2 linked regions of the Thermovibrio ammonificans HB-1 genome follow. The protein of the gene in region 2 binds, or shares a complex with, the protein of the main gene of each other region. Links are inferred from orthologs where the notes say so. Each region holds a gene or a part of one and is shown on either strand. Other genes may lie near its edges.

Region 1 (4,445 bases), 290 kb from region 2 along the record:
CTCTACGAGGTCTTTGCTGGAGGTTTCGCTGAAGAAGACCAAACAACAGTCCAGCAGGTGGTGCTTCTTAGAGGAGGATGTGTAGGAGATGTCCTGAGAGATTAGCTTAACGGGACCTTGGAACCTAAGCTCTTCCACGGCCTTTTTGGCAAGGCGGTCGTTGGGAAGAGAGCCAATTACAAAGACTCTTTTCATGTGAAATCCCCCCACTTGATAGCTTTTTAGTTTTGCATTCTAACAGAATATGCAGTTTACTTAGATTAAGTAGTATTTAACTTAATGTTGAATATACTATGAATTAGCAGTTTCCGATTCCCCCTCAAAGTATAATTTTGGAACAATTTCCACCGGGAGAGCGACTTGAAAGAGCTTCTTAAAACCCTCAATCCCTCTCAGAGAGAGGCGGTTCTCCACTTCGATTCTCCACTGCTTGTCCTTGCAGGTGCCGGTTCCGGCAAAACGAGGGTAATAACCTTCAAAGTTGCCTATATGGTTAAGGAGCTCCGATTCGAACCGGAGAGGATTTTGGCCGTAACTTTTACAAATAAAGCTGCCCGGGAGATGAAAGAGCGGGTTGAGCAGCTTTTGGGCCGCTCGGTTCCCGTTCTCGTTTCCACCTTCCACTCCTTCTGCGTAAGGCTTTTGAGGCGGCACGCAGAAGAGGTGGGACTGAGCCGGGAGTTTGTGATACTCGACGGGGAAGATAGAAAGAGGCTCCTTTCGGAAGTTGTGAAGGAGCTGAACCTCGACCCAGAGCGCTACTCCCCCTCTTCCCTTTCGAACCTTGTAAGTAACGTGAAAAACGGCCTCTACTCGCTGGAGGGGCTCTCGGTTGAGTTTGACAAGTTCGGCCAGCTCTTTGAGCTTTACAACAGGAGGCTCAGGGAGCTGAACGCGGTAGACTTTGACGACCTGCTCCTTTACGGCAGGGAGCTTCTGAGCCGGGAAGAGTGGAGAGACTACTACAGCAACTACTTCCGCTACGTTCTCGTAGATGAGTACCAGGATACGAACGCCGTTCAGTACGACATAGTAAAGGCCCTCACTCTAAGGAAGGGCAACATCTGTGCCGTAGGCGACGACGACCAGTGCATCTACTCGTGGCGGGGCGCCAATATCAACAACATCCTCTCCTTCGAGAGGGATTTTAAGAACGCAAAGGTTATTAAGCTGGAGCAGAACTACAGGTGCTCCAAGAAAATCCTTGAGGCTGCAAACGCCGTTATAGCCAACAACAGGGAGCGCAAAGGGAAAGTTCTCTACACGGAAAACCCCGAAGGGGACGATATCAGGCTCTTTAGGGCCTCCAGCGATGTTGAAGAGGCCCAGTTCCTTGTGGCCGCCGTTAAACGGCTGATTGAAAGGGGTGTTTCGCCCTCTTCCATTGCCGTTTTCTACAGGACAAACGCTCTCTCCCGTATTTTTGAGGACGCCCTCCGGAGGGCCGGCATCCCCTATCAGATAGTCGGCGGCGTCCGGTTCTACGAGAGGAGGGAGGTAAAAGACGTTATCGCCTACCTGAGGCTTGCCGTATCCCCTTCCGACCTTCTCTCCCTCCTGAGGGTTCTGAACACGCCCCGCAGGGGGCTCGGCCCCGCCGTAGAGGCCAAGGTGAAGGAGCTCTTTGCCGAGCTTAAAGATGCTTTTGAGGTTCTCGGTAGGCTTTCCCGGGAGCTGAGGCTCGAGAAGCAGAGAAGGGGAGTTTCGGAGCTCCTTGAAGTCCTTGAGAGGATAAGGGAAAAAGTTGAAACTCTTCCCCCTTACGACCTTGTTAAGTTCGTGGTTTCGACTGTCGGTTACGAGGAGTTCCTGAAGGAGGAGTACCCCCAGGAGTGGGAGCAGAGGCTTGAGAACGTTCTGGAGCTGGGTAATACCCTTCAGGAGTTTGCAGAAAAGGAGGGGCTTACAGGCAGGGAGCTCCTGCTGGAGTTCCTCTCGAGCCTTGCCCTCTCCTCCGACCAGGACCAGCTGGAGGAGGGCCAGGAGAGGGTTACCCTTATGACGGTTCACGCCTCTAAGGGGCTTGAGTTTCCCGTTGTTTTCATAACCGCCCTGGAAGAGGGTATCTTCCCCCACTCCCGCTCCAGCGGCTCCCCGAGGGAGCTGGAGGAGGAGCGACGCCTCTTCTACGTTGCCGTAACCAGGGCGAAGGAGCGGCTCTTCCTCTCTTACGCCAAGAGGCGCAGGGTTTTCGGCTCCTACAGGGAGACAAAGCCCTCCCGCTTTTTAAGCGAGATTCCCCAGCATCTCCTCTGTGAGGTCAGGAGGAGGCAAAGGGTTGCCCCTTCCGGCTCTGACCCCCGGGTGAAGGCCCGGGCCCCGCGGCCCGAAGGTTCGGCTGCAAGGCCGAAGCTCGTTTACCACCCGAAGTTCGGCAAGGGGGTTGTAAAGAGGGTAGAGGGCTCGGGGGACTCTGCCAAAGTAACGGCCCTCTTTGCAGGCCACGGAGAGAAGACGATAATTATGAAGTTCCTGAAAGTATTGGGATAGGAGGTAGAAGTTGAAGCCGATAAAGAAGAGGCTTTTAACTCCCGGACCGACGATGGTTCCGGAGAGGGTGCTTGAAGCTCTCTCCAGGCCTACGCTCTACCACAGGTCTCCTGAGTTTAAGGAGATTTTCCTTGAGGCGCGTCAGAGGTTGAGGAGGCTCTTTAGGACCGAAGGGGAGGTTCTAATACTTACCTCGTCGGGTACCGGAGCCATGGAGGCTGCCGTTGCCAACCTTTTCAAGCCCGGCGATTCGGCGGTTGTTGTGGTCGGCGGGAAGTTCGGCCAGCGCTGGGCTGAGCTGTGCAGGACCTTCGGCGTTAACCCCATTACCGTTGAGGTTGAGTGGGGTAAGGCGGTTGCGCCCGAAGCGGTTGAAGCGGCAGTCAGGGAAAACCCCGGAGTTAAGGGCGTTCTGATTCAGATATGTGAGACCTCAACCGGGACCGTTTACGACCTTGAGGAGATAGGCAGGCGCCTTAAAAACTACCCCGATGTTCTGCTTGTTGCAGACGGTATAACGGCCTACGGCGTTTACGACATACCCACAGACGAGTGGGGGATAGACGTTGCCATAACCGGCTCCCAGAAGGCCTTAATGACTCCACCGGGCCTTGCCGTTATCTCCCTGAACGAAAGGGCAGTGGAGAGGCTCGTTGATAACCCTCCGGCCTACTACTTTAACCTGAAAAAGGAGCTTAAGCAGCAGTCCAAAGGCCAAACCGCTTACACTACCGCTACAAACCTGGTTGTTGCCCTTAACGAGGCGCTTAAGATGATTGAGGAGGAGGGCCTGGAGGAAGTGGCCCGCAGACACGCCCTTCTTGCCGAGGCCACAAGACGGGGCGTTCAGGCTTTGGGGCTGAAGCTCCTCTCTGAGAGGCCGGCAAACGGGGTAACTGCCGTTATCGCCCCGGAGGGGATAAACGGTCAGGACGTTGTGAAGATTGCAAGGGAGGAGTTCGGCGTAACCATAGCCGGCGGGCAGGAGCACTTAAAGGGGAAGATATTCAGGCTCTCACACATGGGCTACGTAGACCAGTTCGACGTTCTAACCGGCCTTGAGGTTGCCGAGTTCGCCCTGTGGAAGCTGGGCTACAGGGAGTTCTCCCTCGGAGACGGCGTTAGGGCCGCTATGGAGTTTTTCGCCTCCGTGTAGTATAGTGGAGGCAACCTACAGTAAAAGGAGCAGGTATGGAGAAGAAGTACAGAATTACCGTTGACTACACCCTCTACGACCCGGAGGGTAACGTTATCGACACCACCGAAGGCAGAGGGCCCTTCACCTTTGTTACAGGTGAGGGTCAGGTTATTCCCGGCTTTGAGAGAGAAGTGGCCTCTGTGGAGGAGGGAGAGGAGAAAACCTTTACCCTGCAGCCTTCTGAAGCCTACGGAGAGCGCGATGAGAGTCTCGTTCAAACCCTCCCGAGGGAGCAGTTTGCAGGCATAGAGCTCCACGAAGGGCAAGTTCTGCAGGGAACTACTCCGGAGGGGCACAAGTTCCTGGTTAGGGTTGTGAGCTTCGATGACCAGAGCGTAACCATCGACCAGAACCACCCCCTTGCAGGCGTTCCTCTGACCTTTAGGGTGAAGGTTCTTAAGAAAGAGGAGGTTTAGGTGAACTCCTACAGGGTTGAGCAGGCGCCTCAGGAGCTCATCTCTAAGTTCATTTTCAACGCCGTGGTTCCCCGGCCGATTGCCTGGATAACGACCCTTTCCGGAGAGGGAGTTGTCAACCTGGCTCCCTTCTCCTTCTTCAACGCTGTAACCACAAAGCCTCCGCTCCTTATGGTCTCTATCGGGAAGAGGAAGAGCGGCGAGCTCAAGGATACTGCGAGAAACGTTCTCGATACCGGGGAGCTCGTTGTTAACGTAGTATCTGAAGAGTTTTTGAAGGTTATGCACCTATCGGGGAAGGACTTTCCCCCTACCGAGAGTGAGGCTGAGAAGCTCGGCGT
Region 2 (9,806 bases):
ACGGCGTTCTCGGGGTTGTAGGCTATAAAGTATGGGTCGTTAAAGAGAACGGGCGTAAAGTCTCCGGTCTTGTAGGCCAGGTAGTTGAGGTAGTGCTTTGCGAAAGACTCAACATCGTCGGTAGAAGCAAGGTTCATAAGCTCGGCAATGTAGAAAAAGGCCTTTTTAGGGTCTCTGTTCTCGTAGTAGCGGGCCAGGAAGAGGGCAAGGGCGAGCCGCTCCCTCTGGGGAAGCCTCTGGTAAACCTGCTCGGCGAGCTTCACGTTCCCGAAAGCTACCGCCTCCATAGCCTCAACAACCGGCGAGTTCACTCTAATCCCTTTTAGCGGGTCTTTTGCCCTAACGGCCCTTGCAACAAAGAGGGCCCTGCCTCCGTTAACCTCGGGGAAAAGGCCGCTACTTTTCAGCTCCTTCCTCAGAACGGAAAGGGCCTCCTTACCCTTGCCCAGCTGGTAGAGAGAAAAGGCAAGCAGCGTGTAGCCCTCTCCGGAGAGGTGTCTGCAGTCGCCAAGCAGCTTCACAGCCCTTCTATAGTCTCCCAGCTGAACGAAGGCCTTGGCTTCAAGCTCCTTTACCCTGTCTGTATCGTAGCCGAGCTCCCTCCTTGCGTAGTCGAGGAGCTTCACGGCAAGGGCCGGGTTCCCCGACAGCAGGTAAACTTTAGCGGCCGGAACAACCGACTCCCTGTAGTAAGGGGTGTTCTGGTAGCTGTTCATCAGCTGAGTATAGACAACGTTACCAACCGAAGTGTTAACGGTTCCGACCCTACCCAAAAGGTAGAGGCTCCTCGGGGTCAGGTAGGAGTTGGCGGCCGACTGGAGAGCCTCCTCTAAGGCCTTAGAGGCCTCGGAGAACCGACCCCTTTCGTAAAGGTAGTAGCCCCTATCGTGGGGGGAGCCGACAGAGCCCTCAAGGGGAGCAGTGGAGAAGGAGAAGATGAGGGCCTTAACGTAGAGGTCGGGGTAGAACTTTTTAAGCTCGGGCAGGTTAAAGTAGCCGGCGTAAAAGTTTTCAAGAACCTTCAGCCTTTGGGGAACGGCCGGTTTTGAAACGTCCATCCCTATAACGCTCGGAATTAGGCGGGCCTTCCCCATCTTAAAGTAGGTCCAGGCAATCAGGTAACGCTCCTGAGGGGTAGAGGGGTTTTTAAGGAGCTTCAGCACCCGGTCGTACTTACCGTTAAGGTAGTAGGCCCTTGCAAGCTCCAAACGCGTCCTCTGGTTGGGGTAACGTTTGTAGAGCTTCTGGGCCTCAACCAGGGCATCTACAAAGCGCCCCTTCCTCTCAAGGTACCTGATGAACTGCAAGGTGGCCTCGGGGCTCGAAAACCACCTGCCGTAGTTGTCGAAGATGAGGTCTATGAGGGTGTAGTCGTTAGACTTCGTAGCCCTCTCAAGGGCGCTCTTTAAAAAGCCGCTCTCCTTAACGGCACCTTTAAGGTCTACGCTCTTTGAGGCCACCTTAAGGAGGTAGTAAACGGCCTCGGGGGGAAGGTCTGCCTGCGACAGGGCGTAGAAAAAGCCCACCTTTTCCGATATGGGGAGGGATTGAAGCTCTTTGGCGGGAAAGGCCTTCTCAATCGGAATACCGTTTTTCAGGGCGAGAACCGTCTGGAGGGCGAGAAGCTCACCCCTGTGGAAGTTCGGATATCGGCTCTGCCAAAAGTCAACCAGCTTCTTAAGGGCGGCGTAGTCGCGGGCCTTGAGAAAAGAGAGGTAGGCAACCCTGTAAAACTTCGTAAACTCCTTGCCCTCAAGGGTTTCCATATTTTCCTTGAAAGTTTTCGCGGCCAGAGAGTAAAGGCCGTCTCTGTAGAGCTTCACCCCGAGATTGAGGTCGGAAGCAAAGGCGGCAGAAGCGCTCAGAAGAAGGGCAACGAGTCCGGTCGAAATTCCCTTTTTCATAGAAACCTCCCTTGCGGTCGGAAACCCTGCTTTTCAAAGCAGGGAGGAGACCGCACTTGAAATTTCGCGGGTATCGAAGTAGTATATGAATATGAAACTGCAACGAACTCTCAAACTCGTCCTTAAACCTACCGAAGAACAAAAGCAAATACTCCTTGAAACGCTTGAACAGTATAAGTTCGCTTACAACTACACTTGCAGAATCGGGTGGGAAGCCGAAACTTGGAACGGAGTCCAGCTCCACAAACTCACCTACTACACCGTCAGAAACAAAACTTCTCTCCCTTCCCAGCTTGTAATCTCTGCAAGAGTCGTAGCTACTGAAAGTCTCAAATCTGCAATCAAGAGAAAGAAAAAGGGACTCAAAAGCAGGTGTCCAGAGAGCAAAAATCCTGTTATTCGCTACGATAAGCGTTCTTATACCGTTTGGCTCAACAGAGAAGAAGTGTCCCTTGCTACTGTCGGTGGAAGACAGAAGTTTAAAGTAAAAATTCCTGATTACTTCAAGCAGTATTTGGACTGGAAGGTTACCTCTACTAACCTCAAATATGACAAAAAGCTCAAAAAGTTTTTCCTCAACATTACCGTTGAGAAAGACTTTCCAGATGTAGAACCTGTTGACTTCTGTGTTGGAGTGGACTTGGGACTCCGAAAACTTGCAGTTGTCTCCACTCCCGACGGAAAAATCAATAGGTTCTTTAACGGTGGACACATTAGAACCGTATCTGAAAGATACTTTGCACTTCGCAAGAGACTGCAGTCCAAAGGCACTCCTTCTGCTAAAAGACACCTTAAGAAACTTTCGCAGAAGGAGAAACGGTTTCGGACTGCTGTTAACCACAAAATAGCTAAGGAAATAGTTGCCCTCGTTCCTGCTGGTGGAGTAATTGTTCTTGAGAAGCTCAAGGGAATCAGGCAAAGGATTAAGGTTAACAAGCAGAATAGACGCTGGATACACAGCTGGAACTTTGCACAGCTTCAGCAGTTTATAGAGTATAAAGCACAGGCTAAGGGAATAAGGGTTGTCTACGTAGATGCACGCTACACCTCTCAAAAGTGTAGTAGGTGCGGATACATTTCCCGCTCTAATCGAATTGACCAGTCTCACTTTGTTTGTAAGCATTGCGGTTTCTCTCTTAATGCTGACCTTAACGCCAGCAGGAACATAGTCAAGAACTATCTGACTTCTCTCCACAGGGGAGAAGTCAGGACTGGAGCTGGTATATCCGCTCCAGTGGGGCGTTGTCAACCGTCCTAATGTAGCGGTGCTACCACTGCGTAGCATCAGCTACAAGCCTCCGACTTTAGTCGGGGGTAGTTGACTATTAAACTCCCGCTACAGGATTTGTGCAACCTAAAAATAGCACTTCCTCGGCAACCCAACTCAGCCTATATTAGGCTACCGATATGGAGAGGCGCTTTAAAGTAGTTTCACCCTTCAAGCCAAGGGGAGACCAACCCAAAGCCATAAAGGCCCTTTCCGAAGGGGTAAAAGAGGGCCTAAAGTACCAAACCCTCCTGGGCATCACGGGAAGCGGCAAAACCTACACAATAGCCAAAGTCATAGAAGAGGTTCAAAAGCCCACACTCGTCATCTCCCACAACAAAGTCCTGGCCGCACAGCTCTACCACGAGCTTAAAAACTTCTTCCCAGAAAACGCCGTAGAGTACTTCATAAGCTACTACGACTACTACCAGCCCGAGGCCTACATACCCAGCCGCGACCTCTACATAGAGAAAGACTGCTCCATAAACCCGGTAATAGAGCGGATGCGCCACTCAGCAACGGTATCCCTCCTGACCCGGCCCGACACCATAGTTGTGGCCTCGGTCTCCTGTATCTACGGCTTGGGCTCGCCGGAGCACTACAAGAAGCTCGCCCTCCGGTTCGAGGTGGGAGAGATTGTAGAGAGGGAAGAAGTCATAAGAAAACTGGTCAGCCTCGGCTACGAGAGGAACGACTTTGAAGTAAGGCCCGGAATCTTCAAAGTCCGCGGCGACGTAATAGACATCTACCCTGCAGACACCGAAGAACACTTCATAAGGGTTGAGCTCTTCGGCGACGAAGTCGACTCCATAACCATGCTGACCTACTTCAACCACGAAACGGTTAAAGAGCTAAACACCTATACCGTTTACCCGGCCTCCCACTATGCAACCCCCCACTCCCGAATAGTAAGGGCCGTCCGGTCCATAGAGGAAGAGCTTCAAGAGCGCCTGCAGTACTTCCTCAGCCAAGGGAAAGAGTTAGAGGCGAGGAGGCTGGAGCAGCGAACCCGCTACGACATGGAGCTCCTGCTCGAGATAGGCCACTGCAAGGGAATCGAAAACTACTCCCGCCACCTTGAGGGAAGGAAGCCGGGAGAGCCGCCGTTTACACTCCTCGACTACTTCCCTGACGACTTCCTCGTAATCGTAGACGAGTCCCACGTTACAATCCCCCAGATAAAAGCGATGTACAGAGGAGACAGGGCCCGGAAGTTCAACCTCGTAGAGCACGGCTTCAGGCTCCCATCGGCCTACGACAACCGGCCCCTAACCTTTGAGGAGTTCCTCAAAAGGGTGCCCCAGGCCATCTTCGTCTCGGCAACCCCGGGTCCCTTCGAACTCGAAGTCTCCGAAAGAGTTGTAGAGCAGATAATAAGGCCCACAGGCCTCCTCGACCCGGAAGTGGAGGTAAGGCCCACCCAAGGTCAGATAGACTACCTCCTCTCCCAAATCAGAGAGAGGGTAAAGAGGAACGAGAGGGTTCTAATCACAACTCTAACGAAGAAAAGCGCCGAAGAGCTCACCAACTACCTGCTCGAAAAGGGGGTAAAAGCCAAGTACCTCCACTCCGAAATAGATTCGGTGGAGCGGGTGGAGATAATCAGAGGGCTCCGCCAGGGAGAGTTCGACGTGCTGGTGGGCGTTAACCTCCTCAGGGAGGGGCTCGACCTCCCGGAAGTTTCGCTGGTTGCCATACTGGACGCCGACAAGGAGGGTTTTTTAAGGTCCACAACCTCCCTGATTCAAACGATGGGGAGGGCCGCAAGGAACGTAAACGGTAAAGTTATCCTCTTTGCCGACCGCGTAACCCCATCAATGAAGAGGGCAATCGAAGAGACCCAAAGGCGCAGAAAAATCCAGGAGGCGTACAACAGAGAACACAACATAACCCCCCAAACGGTAAAAAGGGAGCTCGAACCCTCAATCCTGGAAGACGCCGGCCTATCTGCACTCGAAAGGATAAAGAGAAAAGGGATAGAGGAAGTTCCCAAAAACGAAGAGGAGCTCTTCGAGCTCATAGAGAAACTGGAAAAGGAGATGAAAGAGGCGGCCAAGAACTGGGAGTTTGAGCGGGCGGCCGAGCTTAGGGACAAAATCAGAGAGCTTCGCCGCCTTCTCCTTCCGGAGTAAAGGAAGGAGTTGTTGTAAACTCTATAACAAACCCGCTTTCAGGGAGGCCGCCATGTCCAAAGAACAGCTCGACCACCTCCTAAAAAAAGAGCTCGTAATTCCCCCGCCGGAGGAGTTCGTCAAAAACGCAAACGTAAAAGACTACGAAGCCGAGTACAAGCGTTTTCTCGAAAACCCTGAAAAGTTCTGGGAGGAAGTGGCCCAGCAGCTAATCTGGTTCAAGAAGTGGGAAAAAGTTTTAGAGTGGAACTACCCTTACGCCAAATGGTTCGTAGGGGGCAAAACCAACATAACGGTTAACGCCCTCGACCGCCACGTCAAGGGGGACAAGAGGAACAAGGTAGCCTTCTTCTGGGAAGACGAGCTGGGAAACGAGAAAGTTGTTACCTACGGAGAGCTCTACAGGCTCGTTAACAAACTCGCAAACGCCCTGAAAAGGGCAGGCATAAAGAAGGGAGACAGGGTAGTAATCTACATGCCCCTCGTAATAGAACAAGTAGCTGCAATGCTTGCGTGCGCCCGAATAGGGGCGATTCACTCGGTAGTTTACGCCGGCTTCAGTGCATCTGCCCTCCGCCACAGGATAGAGGACGCAGAGGCCAAAATGGTCATAACCGCCGACGTTACCATAAGACGCGGCAGGGCCATTCCCCTAAAACAGATAGTAGACCAGGCAATCCTCGACCTTCCCACAGTTGAAAAGGTTGTCGTCCTGAGGAGGCTCAGGCCCCTGGTAGACCTCATCGGCGAAAAGGAGGTTGACTTCTACAGCTTCATAGAGAACGAGCCCGACTACTGCGAACCGGAGGAGATGGACGCAGAAGACCCGCTGTTCATACTCTACACCTCCGGCTCAACCGGAAAGCCCAAAGGGGTGCTCCACACAACCGGCGGCTACATGGTGGGAACCTACTACTCGGTAAAAACCGTTTTCGACCTTAAAGAAGACGATGTTTACTGGTGCACCGCCGACCCGGGCTGGATTACAGGCCACAGCTACATCGTTTACGGCCCCTTAGTTGCCGGGGCAACCCAGGTTATAGCCGAGGGAGCTCCCAACTACCCGGACTTCGGAAGGTGGTGGAGGATAGTAGAGAAGTACGGTGTGAACATCTTCTACACGGCGCCCACTGCAATCAGGATGTTCATGAGGGCCGGAGAGGAGTGGCCCAACAAGTACGACCTTTCGTCGCTGAGGCTCCTGGGCTCGGTGGGAGAACCCATAAACCCCGAAGCCTGGCTCTGGTACTACAGGGTAATAGGTAAGGAGCGGTGCCCGATAGTTGATACCTGGTGGCAGACCGAAACCGGCGCCGTGATGATAACAACGATAGACGGGCTGCCCATGAAACCCGGTAAGGCCGGTAAGCCCGTCCCCGGAGTAATTGCAGACGTTGTCGACAAAGAGGGCAACCCGGTAGAGCCCGAAAAAGGCGGTTTCCTGGTAATAAAGTTCCCGTGGCCCTCTATGATGAGAACCATCTGGAAGAATCCTCAGCGCTACGAGCAGTACTGGAATACAATCCCCAACTGCTACACGGCGGGAGACGTAGCAGTTAAAGATAAAGACGGCTACATAATGATTCTCGGCCGTGCCGACGACGTTATAAACGTTTCCGGCCACAGAATAGGAACGATGGAGGTTGAGTCGGCACTGGTTTCCCACCCGGCGGTAGCAGAGGCGGCAGTTATAGGAAAACCCGACCCGGTTAAGGGAGAGGCAATAAAGGCCTTCGTTATACTGAAAGCCGGCGTTGAGCCCAGCGATAAGCTGGTAGAGGACCTTAAGTACCACGTAAAGATGGAGCTGGGAGCCCTTGCCGTTCCCAGCGAGATAGAGTTTGTTGAGAAGCTCCCCAAAACAAGGAGCGGAAAGATAATGAGAAGGGTCCTAAAGGCAAGGGAGCTCGGAATAGACCCGGGAGACCTCTCAACGCTGGAGGACTGAAACTCTTCAAAATACGGAGGGGGGTATCCCCCTCCGTCCATTAAAAGGTAGCCTTCGCTCCCTTCTCTAAATCCATGAAAATTAATCAAAATTAATGAAAACTTCAGGATTTCGACCGATATTTCATATTGAACAGTGATTCAACAGATTAAGCTTAATCAAAATTAAGCATAAGGAGGTAAAAAATGACAGCTTAAACCAAATTAAAGGAGGGAAAATGAAATTCTTAGAAAAAGTAGCTGCTTTTCTGCTCGGCGCTATCAGACTCGGGATTACGCTCCTAGCTCCCTTACTTCTCCAAAAAATTTGGGTGGTTATTCACATCTCTGTAGATATCATTTATACCACCCCTCCACCTGGACTTCTCGGTTGAGCCGCGGCTCGCGGCTCACTTTTCAGCTATAATAAAATTCCCCTGAAAGGGATTGACGCCTTTACCAAATTGGAAAGGCAGCTACTTTTTCTAAAAGAACTGTAATGCCCTGAAAGGGATGATGGTTCTCTACTTCGCTTACGGCTCCAACATGAACCCGGAGAGAATGAGGGAGCGGGGCGTGAAGTTTAAGAGCTTCCGCCCCGCCAAACTCAAAGGCTACAGGCTCGCCTTCAACAAGGCCTGCTACACCTTCCCCGGTTACGGGTGCGCAAACGTAGAGCCCGACCCAAACGGGGTTGTAGAGGGGGTCCTGTACGAAGTTCTGGAAGGGCTCGAGAGCCTCGACTCCTACGAAGGCTACCCCCGCCACTACGGCCGAAGGGAGGTCGAGGTGGAAACCCCATCGGGGGAAAAGGTAAAGGCTGTCTGTTATGTAGCTCAGCCCGCATTTATCAAAGAGGGCCTTAAACCCCACCCCAACTACCTGAAACACCTACTCAAGGCGTGTCAGCTTGGCCTTCTCTCCAAAAGTTACTGTAAGAAAATAGAGAGCCTCTTTCGGGAGAAACCTTGAGCCTCACAGTTGAATCCCTCTCCATAGAGAAAGGACCCGTTAAGCTCGTATGCGACGCCAAAGTGAAAGCGGCTCCTGGGGAGTCTGTAGCCGTTGTAGGCGAAAGCGGAAGCGGTAAGTCTTTAACGGCGCTTGCCGTTTTGAAGCTCTTGCCGGAAAACCTAAAAGTAAAGGGCAAAGTAGAAGTCGACGGAACAGACGTTCTCTCCCTTCAAGGGGAGCGGTTGAGGCGCTTCCGCTGGGAGAAGGTCTCAATGGTCTTTCAAGACCCCTCATCAAGCCTCAACCCCCTTATGAAGGTGGGAGAGCAGGTGGCAGAAGCCCTGAAGTTCCACGGCTTTAAAGGGGACTTCTTCAAAAGGGTAGTGGAGCTCTTCGAGCTGTGCGAAATACCCGACCCCGAAAGGGTATACCACGCCTACCCCCACCAGCTCTCAGGGGGGTTAAAACAGAGGGTAGCAATAGCCATGGCCCTTGCCTGCTCTCCCGGCTACCTGATAGCCGACGAGCCCACAACCGCCCTCGACGTAACCGTTCAAGCCCGAATTCTCAGGCTCTTTAAAAGGCTGGTAAGGGAGCAAAGGCTCGGGCTGGCGCTCATTACACACGACATGGGCGTTGTTAAAGAGGTTGCCCAAAAGGTATTCGTCATGTACGCCGGATACACGGTTGAGTGGGGGAGAACCTCAGAGGTTCTGGGCTCCCCCTTACACCCTTACACCGAAGGACTAATAAACTGCACACCGGAACTCAAGTGCTCGGGCAAAGGAAAGCTCCGGGCTATTCCCGGCTCGGTTCCAGACCCTTCCCAAAGGCCTTCAGGGTGTCCGTTCCACTCCAGGTGTTACAAGGCAAAAGAGGTCTGCAAAAAGAAAACCCCTCCCGTCAGGGAAGTTAACGGGAGGGGAGTAAGGTGCTTCTTTCCCAATTACTGAGAGAAAAACCTCTCTATCTGCAGGCGGGCAGCTTTTTCTGCCTTCAGAACAAACTCCTCTGTTGTATGGCCCTCCACTTCCGGGTAGCCGTCGAGGGTGGGTCTGGTGAGGAAGCTGTGGGTAACCCAGTTGGTCTCGTTGCCGAACATATACCAGCCGGGAAGGGCCTGAGGGTTGTCGAGGTCGGCTTCCCGGTAGGCAGAAAAGCCCGTTCTAACGGCAAGGGAAAGGTTTGAAACGTAGGGAACAACTGTATCGCCGTAGGCGCTCTGGATAATGGTTGAGTTGGAGTTCTCCGTTCCGATGTAGGCAGGGTCGGCAGGGTCAAGAACCATCTGGAAGAGCCCCAAGGTTACCGCATAGCCGTTTGTGTTCTTCTTCAGGCCCGTAGAGGTGAGCAGCCCCTCTATAAGCTCGTTTAAAGCTGCATCTATAATCGAAACGTAGTTGGCTCCGCCTACGTTCAGAACGGTCTTCTCCGGAGCGCCGTAGGCGGCAAATATGGAGCCCGTTATAGCCCCCATAGATTGGCCAACAAAGTAGAGGTGTTGAACCTGGTCTGGGGTTCCGTCGCCGTTAACGTCGTATAGGCCGGCTTTAAGCATAAGCTCCAGAAGCCTCAGGTTGAAAACGGCCTGGTAGATGTTAACCCTATCGGCCGCAACGTTGC

What was found.
Region 1: the proteins of uvrB (region 2) and THEAM_RS01160 are in contact, whole or in part, in a crystal structure (PDB 7EGT), measured with the Thermus thermophilus proteins. The link is inferred for Thermovibrio ammonificans HB-1 from one-to-one orthologs. Residues at the interface, in WP_096411307.1 of Thermus thermophilus: Glu23, Leu25, Arg26, Asp27, Gly28, Glu29, Arg30, Phe31, Arg55, Glu326, Asp327, Phe328, Glu379, Ser382, Gln383, His398, Gly400, Arg401; in WP_096412145.1 of Thermus thermophilus: His654, Arg656, Phe657, Gln666, Asp668, Glu669, Lys680, Arg681, Leu682, Ser683, Lys685, Tyr686, Ala687.

The regions. Positions count from the first base shown.
Region 1 is NC_014926.1:210,208-214,652, forward strand. Bases 1-2,925 are described here. They hold THEAM_RS01160 (ATP-dependent helicase), read left to right. Parts: upstream 1-360; coding sequence 361-2,490; downstream 2,491-2,925. Other genes in these bases: THEAM_RS01155 (helix-turn-helix domain-containing protein), read right to left, coding at 1-195; THEAM_RS01165 (pyridoxal-phosphate-dependent aminotransferase family protein), read left to right, coding at 2,501-2,925. Outside these bases: more of THEAM_RS01165, read left to right, coding at 2,926-3,646; THEAM_RS01170 (FKBP-type peptidyl-prolyl cis-trans isomerase), read left to right, coding at 3,682-4,104; THEAM_RS01175 (flavin reductase family protein), read left to right, coding at 4,105-4,445. UniProt on the Escherichia coli protein: A helicase with DNA-dependent ATPase activity. Unwinds DNA duplexes with 3'-5' polarity. Translocates on single-stranded DNA with 3'-5' polarity. Initiates unwinding more efficiently from a nicked substrate than double-stranded DNA.
Region 2 is NC_014926.1:497,524-507,329, reverse strand. Bases 2,821-5,807 are described here. They hold uvrB (excinuclease ABC subunit UvrB), read left to right. Parts: upstream 2,821-3,311; coding sequence 3,312-5,303; downstream 5,304-5,807. Other genes in these bases: acs (acetate--CoA ligase), read left to right, coding at 5,356-5,807; THEAM_RS02805 (RNA-guided endonuclease InsQ/TnpB family protein), read left to right, coding at 2,821-3,162. Outside these bases: THEAM_RS02810 (tetratricopeptide repeat protein), read right to left, coding at 1-1,904; more of THEAM_RS02805, read left to right, coding at 1,990-2,820; more of acs, read left to right, coding at 5,808-7,251; THEAM_RS02790 (gamma-glutamylcyclotransferase family protein), read left to right, coding at 7,746-8,201; THEAM_RS02785 (ABC transporter ATP-binding protein), read left to right, coding at 8,198-9,136; THEAM_RS02780 (hypothetical protein), read right to left, coding at 9,130-9,806. UniProt on the Escherichia coli protein: The UvrABC repair system catalyzes the recognition and processing of DNA lesions. A damage recognition complex composed of 2 UvrA and 2 UvrB subunits scans DNA for abnormalities.